2 regions of the Alteromonas sp. BZK5 genome follow, and region 1 is predicted to be linked to the other one. Evidence: predicted binding sites of a transcription regulator. Region 1 holds the regulator's gene; the other holds the start of a gene.
What was found. Region 1 encodes FNR, which switches genes on or off when oxygen is low (the NO sensors DNR and NnrR bind a similar motif). Its sites were predicted from a motif close to TTGATCTAGATCAA; they were not measured.
Positions count from the first base shown of each region.

Region 2: the regulator FNR is predicted to act here: its motif matches at 2,206-2,219, upstream of ccoG (cytochrome c oxidase accessory protein CcoG).

Region 1 is NZ_JACSOE010000010.1:70,040-73,463, forward strand. Features, by position in the region: gene BIZ39_RS04780 (heavy metal translocating P-type ATPase) at 1-596, shown strand, start outside; gene ccoS (cbb3-type cytochrome oxidase assembly protein CcoS) at 598-828, shown strand; gene BIZ39_RS04790 (sulfite exporter TauE/SafE family protein) at 815-1,474, shown strand; gene fnr (fumarate/nitrate reduction transcriptional regulator Fnr) at 1,520-2,257, shown strand; gene uspE (universal stress protein UspE) at 2,502-3,424, shown strand, end outside.
Region 2 is NZ_JACSOE010000003.1:74,213-77,636, forward strand. Features, by position in the region: gene BIZ39_RS01840 (acyl-CoA dehydrogenase family protein) at 1-667, shown strand, start outside; gene BIZ39_RS01845 (DUF3016 domain-containing protein) at 762-1,307, opposite strand; gene BIZ39_RS01850 (hypothetical protein) at 1,431-1,802, opposite strand; gene ccoG (cytochrome c oxidase accessory protein CcoG) at 2,283-3,424, shown strand, end outside.

The DNA of each region.
Region 1 (3,424 bases):
TTAAGGATTATCCGTCAGCTAATGTCTTTCTCACCGTGAAGGGCCGTATTATGGCGGCGTTTGAGGTAAGCGACACGTTGCGAGAGGATACCCAAGAAACCTTGAATATTCTGGCAAAAAGTCACACCCTTGCAGTATTAAGTGGCGATACACAACAAAACGTGGACGCTCTTACCGCTTCCTTGCCAATATCAACAGCTAAAGGTGGGCTCACACCAGAGCAGAAGTACGATGCTGTACAGGCTATGCAGCAATCGGGGGCAAAAGTAATGATGATGGGTGATGGCATTAATGATGCGCCTGTGCTCGCCAGTGCAGATGTGGCTATCGCAGTAGGCAATGCTACAGACGTTGCTAAAACTGCTGCTGATGTCATATTACTTGGCGATCAGCTACTTTCTGTACCTGCACTGATTAAAACCGCACACCAAGTGAAGCAAAAAATTAGACAAAATATAGGATGGTCGGTAGGTTACAACGTTTTGATTCTGCCTTTCGCCGTGTCTGGCCTACTTTCACCGTGGATGGCTGTTGTTGGTATGTCGTTAAGCAGTATTATTGTAGTCACAAACTCAACGCGACTTTTGAGCAAATAGCATGAGTATTATTTACGTATTAATTCCAATCGCCATTATCATAGTCGCTGTCGCTATCGTGATATTCTTTTGGGCGGTGAAAACTAATCAGTTTGAAGATTTAGATCGCCAAGGGTATAGCATACTGTTTGACGATGACCTTCCTCCTGAAGAGAAAAAGCTTGCTGAACAACGCAAGCAACTTCAAGAAAGTAAAATAGATAAAAGCCAAGCGCCTCATGGCAGAGATTAATTACTTCTCTGCATTTCTTATAGGCTTAGCTGGCGGTGTTCACTGTGTGGGCATGTGTGGTGGAATAGTTGCAGCGCTTAGAATGGTATCTCCAAAAGGCGCTTCAGCTGTGCCCTATACCCTTGCCTACAATATAGGTCGCATAACTAGCTATACGCTGGCTGGCGCCTTAACCGGGGCTCTTGGTAAAATCGCCGCAGACTACATACCGCTTGCCAACTATGCGCTGTCTTTACTTAGCGGCATTATGTTATTTCTACTGGCCTGTTATTTGGGCAAATGGTGGACAGGATTAACGGTGCTGGAAAATGCAGGTAAAGGCCTATTTTCCAAACTACAACCTTTATCAAAACGTTTTTTGCCGTTTAAAACCCCTTTTAGCGCAATACCTTACGGATTCATTTGGGGCTGGCTGCCTTGTGGCTTAGTGTATTCAACACTAACATGGTCGTTAGCGGCGGGAACTGCAGTTGAAGGCGCAGCTCTTATGTTTTTCTTTGGTTTAGGTACTCTGCCCACCTTACTCGCCGCTAGTGCTGGTAGTCAGTATCTTATTCGAAGTTTTCAGAACACCTATTTTAGACAAGTTATTGCCGTAATAATGGCCATATATGCAGCTTATCTTATTTGTGGGGCAATCATTTAAAAATCGGTGTATTATGGTGGGGTATTCTTTAAAAGAGCATGCATTATGAGCAAAGGAAGCCAATTTTCTATTCACTGTCAAAACTGTAGTTTCAGCCACCTGTGTTTACCAGTGGCGCTGAACAAAACAGAAATTGAATCTCTTGACGATATTATTGAACGTAAAAAGCCGCTTCATAAGGGCGATACGCTAATTCAAACCGGCGATAAATTTCGTTCGCTATTTGCAGTGAGAACAGGTTCATTTAAATCCTTTGTGACTAATACCGAAGGTGAAGAACAGATTACCGGCTTCCACTTTCCTGGTGACATTATCGGCTTTGATGCATTAAGAGAGAACAAACACCAAAGCTACACGTCTGCGTTAGAAACAGCCATGGTGTGTGAGCTTCCCTACGAAACTCTTGATGAAATGTCGGTACAATTTCCAAAGCTTCGCCATCAAATCATGAGCTTTATGAGTGCAGAAATAAAACAAGATCACGATATGATCATGCTTTTAAACAAACGCACCGCCGAAGAGCGCTTGCTGTACTTCATTTCACACCTGTCGCAACGCTTTGAAGAGCGTGGCTTTTCCCATAGAGAATTCCACTTAACCATGACGCGCAACGAAATTGGAAACTATTTAGGATTAACGATTGAAACGATTAGCCGTCTGTTAAGCCGTTTTCAAAAAGACAACATCATAAAGGTAGACGGCAAGCTTATTACTATTTTGGATTTCGATAGGCTAAACACCAAACTAGCGGCGCTTAACGGCCCTAGCGTTGTCTGCGGTTAGTCCTTTTTAAGTGTTAAATAAGGCGCGCACTAAGCGCGCTTTTTTGTAACCTGTGTTAGCCACCTATCTACCCTTTCAGCGCCACGCCGGTTGCTCCATATTCAATTAGGTACGTTCACTCATGGTCGCCTCGTAAAATTCTTGATCTAAAACAACTTACGTTTTTCCCAATGTCGTTTATAGTTAGTATTAGAAAGCTTCGATTTCGACAGCCGCTACTAAGTTTCGTAGTTAGGGGGACGTTATGATTGAGTGTAAACGAATTCTGGCCGTGGTAGATGCCGAGCGCGATAACCAACCTGCACTGAGCCGTGCTTATGAACTCGCTTCAAAAACAGGCGCTTCAGTTACCGCAATGATGGTGGTATACGACTTATCTTATGATATGACGACCATGCTTAGCCCGGATGAGCGCGAGTCAATGCGCGATGCAGTTACAAAGGAGCATGCAAAATGGCTTGCCACCCACTTAAGAGAACAAGGATTCACTGAAACTGATATCGTTGTAGAATGGAATAATCGTGCGTATGAGTCGATTATTTACTACACCCTAAACAATCAGATAGATTTAGTGGTAAAGGCAACCAAAAAGCACGACGATCTTGCTTCTGTTATTTTCACCCCCACCGACTGGCATTTAATGCGTAAATGCCCTCGGCCAGTATTGCTCGTTAAAGAGCACGACTGGCCAGAAGGAGGAGAGATTATTGCTGCAGTAAACGTAGGCAGTGAAGACGATGAGCACGCCGCACTTAACGATAAGCTCACCCTCATTGCTAACGACTACGCCTCTTTATTGAAAGGGAGCGTAAATTTGGTCAACAGTTACCCTTCTACACCACTTAATATCGCCATAGAAGTGCCTGAGTTCGACCCCGATACCTATCACGACGCGGTAAAAAATCATCATTTAAAAGAAATGCGTAGTCACGCGTTAAAGTACGGTATTCCTGAGAACAAATGCGTAGTAAGAGAAGGCCTTCCGGAAAAGGTCATCCCGCTAGTGGCAAAAACACTGGATGCAGAGCTGGTTGTTATTGGTACCGTTGGCCGTGTGGGCATTTCAGCGGCCCTAATTGGTAACACTGCAGAACACGTGATCGACGAACTCAATTGCGATGTGCTTGCTATTAAGCCAGATGGATTTGTGTCGCCGTTGTCGGTGTA
Region 2 (3,424 bases), on a different contig from region 1:
CTATGCCAAGTTTATGGACGTTGAGAAGCTTGGTGAAGGTCAAGAAAAAGAAGATGCCGACAAGATACTTCAGTTTTTAACTCCAATCTGCAAAGCTTTTATGACGGATATGGGCCTTGAGACCACCAGCCTAGGTGTACAAGTATTTGGTGGTCACGGCTTTATTCGTGAATGGGGTATGGAACAACTTATGCGCGACGTGCGCATTGCTATGTTATATGAAGGCACCAACGGTATTCAGGCGCTAGACCTTATTGGTCGTAAGCTTACCCGAGATGGCGGTCAAATGATGGAAGCGACCTATAATGCGTTTAACGCTTTAGTTAGCGACATTCAAGACAGTGAGGCGAAGGGTCTGGCTCAAGGAATTCTTGATGACTGGCGTGCATCTTCAGCCGATTGCTTAGGTATGGATGCCACCACCGCTGCAGCCGCTGCTTGTGATTACTTGGCATACAGCGCCTATTCCTTGATTGGTGTACTGTGGTATAGCATGGCTGACAAAGCGCAGGCATCAGGTAATGCGGTACTTGCAGCGTCTAAGATGAAGACACGTGACTTCTATATGGAACGTATCTTGGTACGTCGCGATGCGCACAAAGCCGCTTATAAAGCTGGCCCTGAAAGCACCCTTGCAATATCAGGTAATGAGTTTGATTATCTGTAGGCAGCTTATATTGCTATAGCCCGTGAAATATGGGCTATGAATGCAAAAAAGGTCACTATATGTGACCTTTTTTATTATGACTTGAACGAAACTATTAGTCGTTCGCTGCTACTTGGGTTGAAAAGGTATCTGAAAACCAATCGTTAAGCATCGCTTTTTCATAAGAAAGCGATTCCGCGCGATTGCGACGAATATTCGACTCCATAAAATCCATATCTTTAAGTTTCACATCTTCACCACTTAAAATGACCTGACCGTCGGCATTAGCCAACGAGTAGCTAAATGTCATTCTAGGAATATCAACGCGCTTAATGATACGGACGTCGCTACCGGCGCCGTTACCGAAACCGACAAACTGGCTTGGCCAAACTTGGCCAGCTAAATCAACATTTGTTACTGTCATTGACAGCACTTGCGACTCAGGTAAATCACTGGCCAAATCTACAATATGTTCTTCAAGCTCTTGTAGCGTTCGTTCGCGGAACCGTTTACGAGATTCATTGGTTGGTCTTACATCGCTATAAGACTCAGGTTCTTCCCACGTTATCTTCACCTCAGCGGCTTGAGTGGGAGCAAAAACGGTAAGGAGTCCCACCGCTGTGGCGCAGCTTAAACAAGAAAAAGTACGTAATTTATTCACTTTTATGCTCCTAAATTCAGTCGTTTAAACTATGAGTTAGCAAGACATTTAGAGAAAGCTTAGCATGCAGCAATTGTCGGCTTTTATATCAGCTTTATATTTAACCAGCCTTGTTAAAATTGGCTAGTCTCGCTTTGCTACTTGCATAACTGACGACTGTTTAATGATTAGGCATAGTTGAACGCGTTTAGTTCCCGTAAAGTTGGGGTTTATATCGTCCTTTTCACAATAGGTGTGATAAAAACGTTTAACACTTGCGCTATCAGCGGTGATTTGCTGAACATATGTTTGCTGGTAAGGCTTTAAGGGACTCAGCTGGATATTAATTTTATCTTGTAAACTACGCAGTTCTTCTCGCTCCGGTAAGGTGGCAATTGAAACTAGCCATTCAGAAAGCGAGTTCTGGATATCTTCAAAGAGATACTGAACAAAAGGAGACCGCAGCACAATTACCAAAACAATAATTTCAGCAGCGATGATAAAGAACCTTAACATGACTTCTCAGCTAACTTTGACAGACGTTGACTACAAATAGCGCCAATTTTTTAGCACCTTTCTCACTATGTGCTCAACTACACTTTGCCAATTTACATTTTCACAATGCTCACTGTACACGATTCAAACGGTAATTGACCACATTATTATCGACGATAATAGGGTCATATCGGTTTACCTGTAAATACAGCAAACTATACTCATGTATAGTAGGTAAAGCCTAATCGTCGATGTTGGGCATCAAATGGCATCTGGCCGTTATATTAATCCTCATTATTCACGTAGCTGTATTTAACTATTTACAAAGTTACATAGACTGAGGAAATCAAAACAAAAAACGACTTACGTTCTGAAGTTTCAGTATTGACTGAAACTTTAAAAAGATACACCATACGCCGCATTATTGATCTACATTAAATATGACGTTTTGAACGCAGTTATACTGCACAGGCAGTTCGTTACGTCACATAAGGTTAAGCTATGAATGAACAAATACCGGTAAAGACCGTTACACCGGTAAAAGTACATAAACCCAAAGGTGGACCTGAGGGTAAACGCCACGACTCTCGTAGCCGTATTTATGTGCGGGCTGTACAAGGCCCTCTGGAGACGTTTAGACGCATGTTTGGCCTTTTCTTTTTGGGCCTCTTTGCCATCATTCCATGGATTCAGTACAACGGGCATCAAGCCGTGCTACTCGATATTGGTGAGCAGCGATTTACTATATTCTCTCTAACCTTATGGCCTCAAGATCTCACTTTACTGGCCTATATATTTATTGTTTCCGCCTTTGCGCTGTTCTTCGTCACCACTTTCGCTGGTCGAGTGTGGTGTGGATTTATGTGTCCTCAAACAACGTGGGTATACATTTATACGTGGTTCGAAGAGAAATTCGAAGGCCCGCGCAACAAGCGTATAGCGCTAGATGCACGCAAAATGGATGCAGATAAATTTTTGCGTAAAACAGCTAAGCACACCGCTTGGGTATTGGTAGCGCTGTTAACGGCTTTAACCTTCGTTGGCTACTTTACGCCAATTGATGAACTGTTTATCGATTTTGTAACATTTAACACCAGCTTCTGGGCAGGTTTATCGGTTATTTTCTTTGCCGTATGTACGTACGGAAACGCTGGCTACATGCGCGAAATCATGTGCACGCACATTTGCCCGTATGCGCGTTTTCAGTCTGCCATGTTCGACAAAGACACGTTTACTGTATCGTACGATGCAAAGCGTGGAGAGCAACGCGGCCCGCGACCACGCAAACTTAGTCACGAGCAAGTAAAAGAAAAAGGGTTAGGCGACTGTATAGACTGCAACCTGTGTGTTCAGGTATGCCCAACCGGTATCGATATTCGAAATGGCTTACAATACGAATGCATCAACTGCGGCGCCTGTGTTGATGCCTGTAACGGTGTTATGGATAAAATGGGTTATCCTAAAGGCCTGATCAGCTTTACTTCTGAAGAAGAACTAGCTGGCGGTAAGACTCACATTTTACGTCCAAAGTTAATTGGTTACTTTGTGGTTTTAGTGGTGATGATAGGCTTGCTGTTTGCCAATATTTGGATGCGCAGCCCCACCGAAGTTGACATTATCCGCGACAGAAACTCGCTATACCG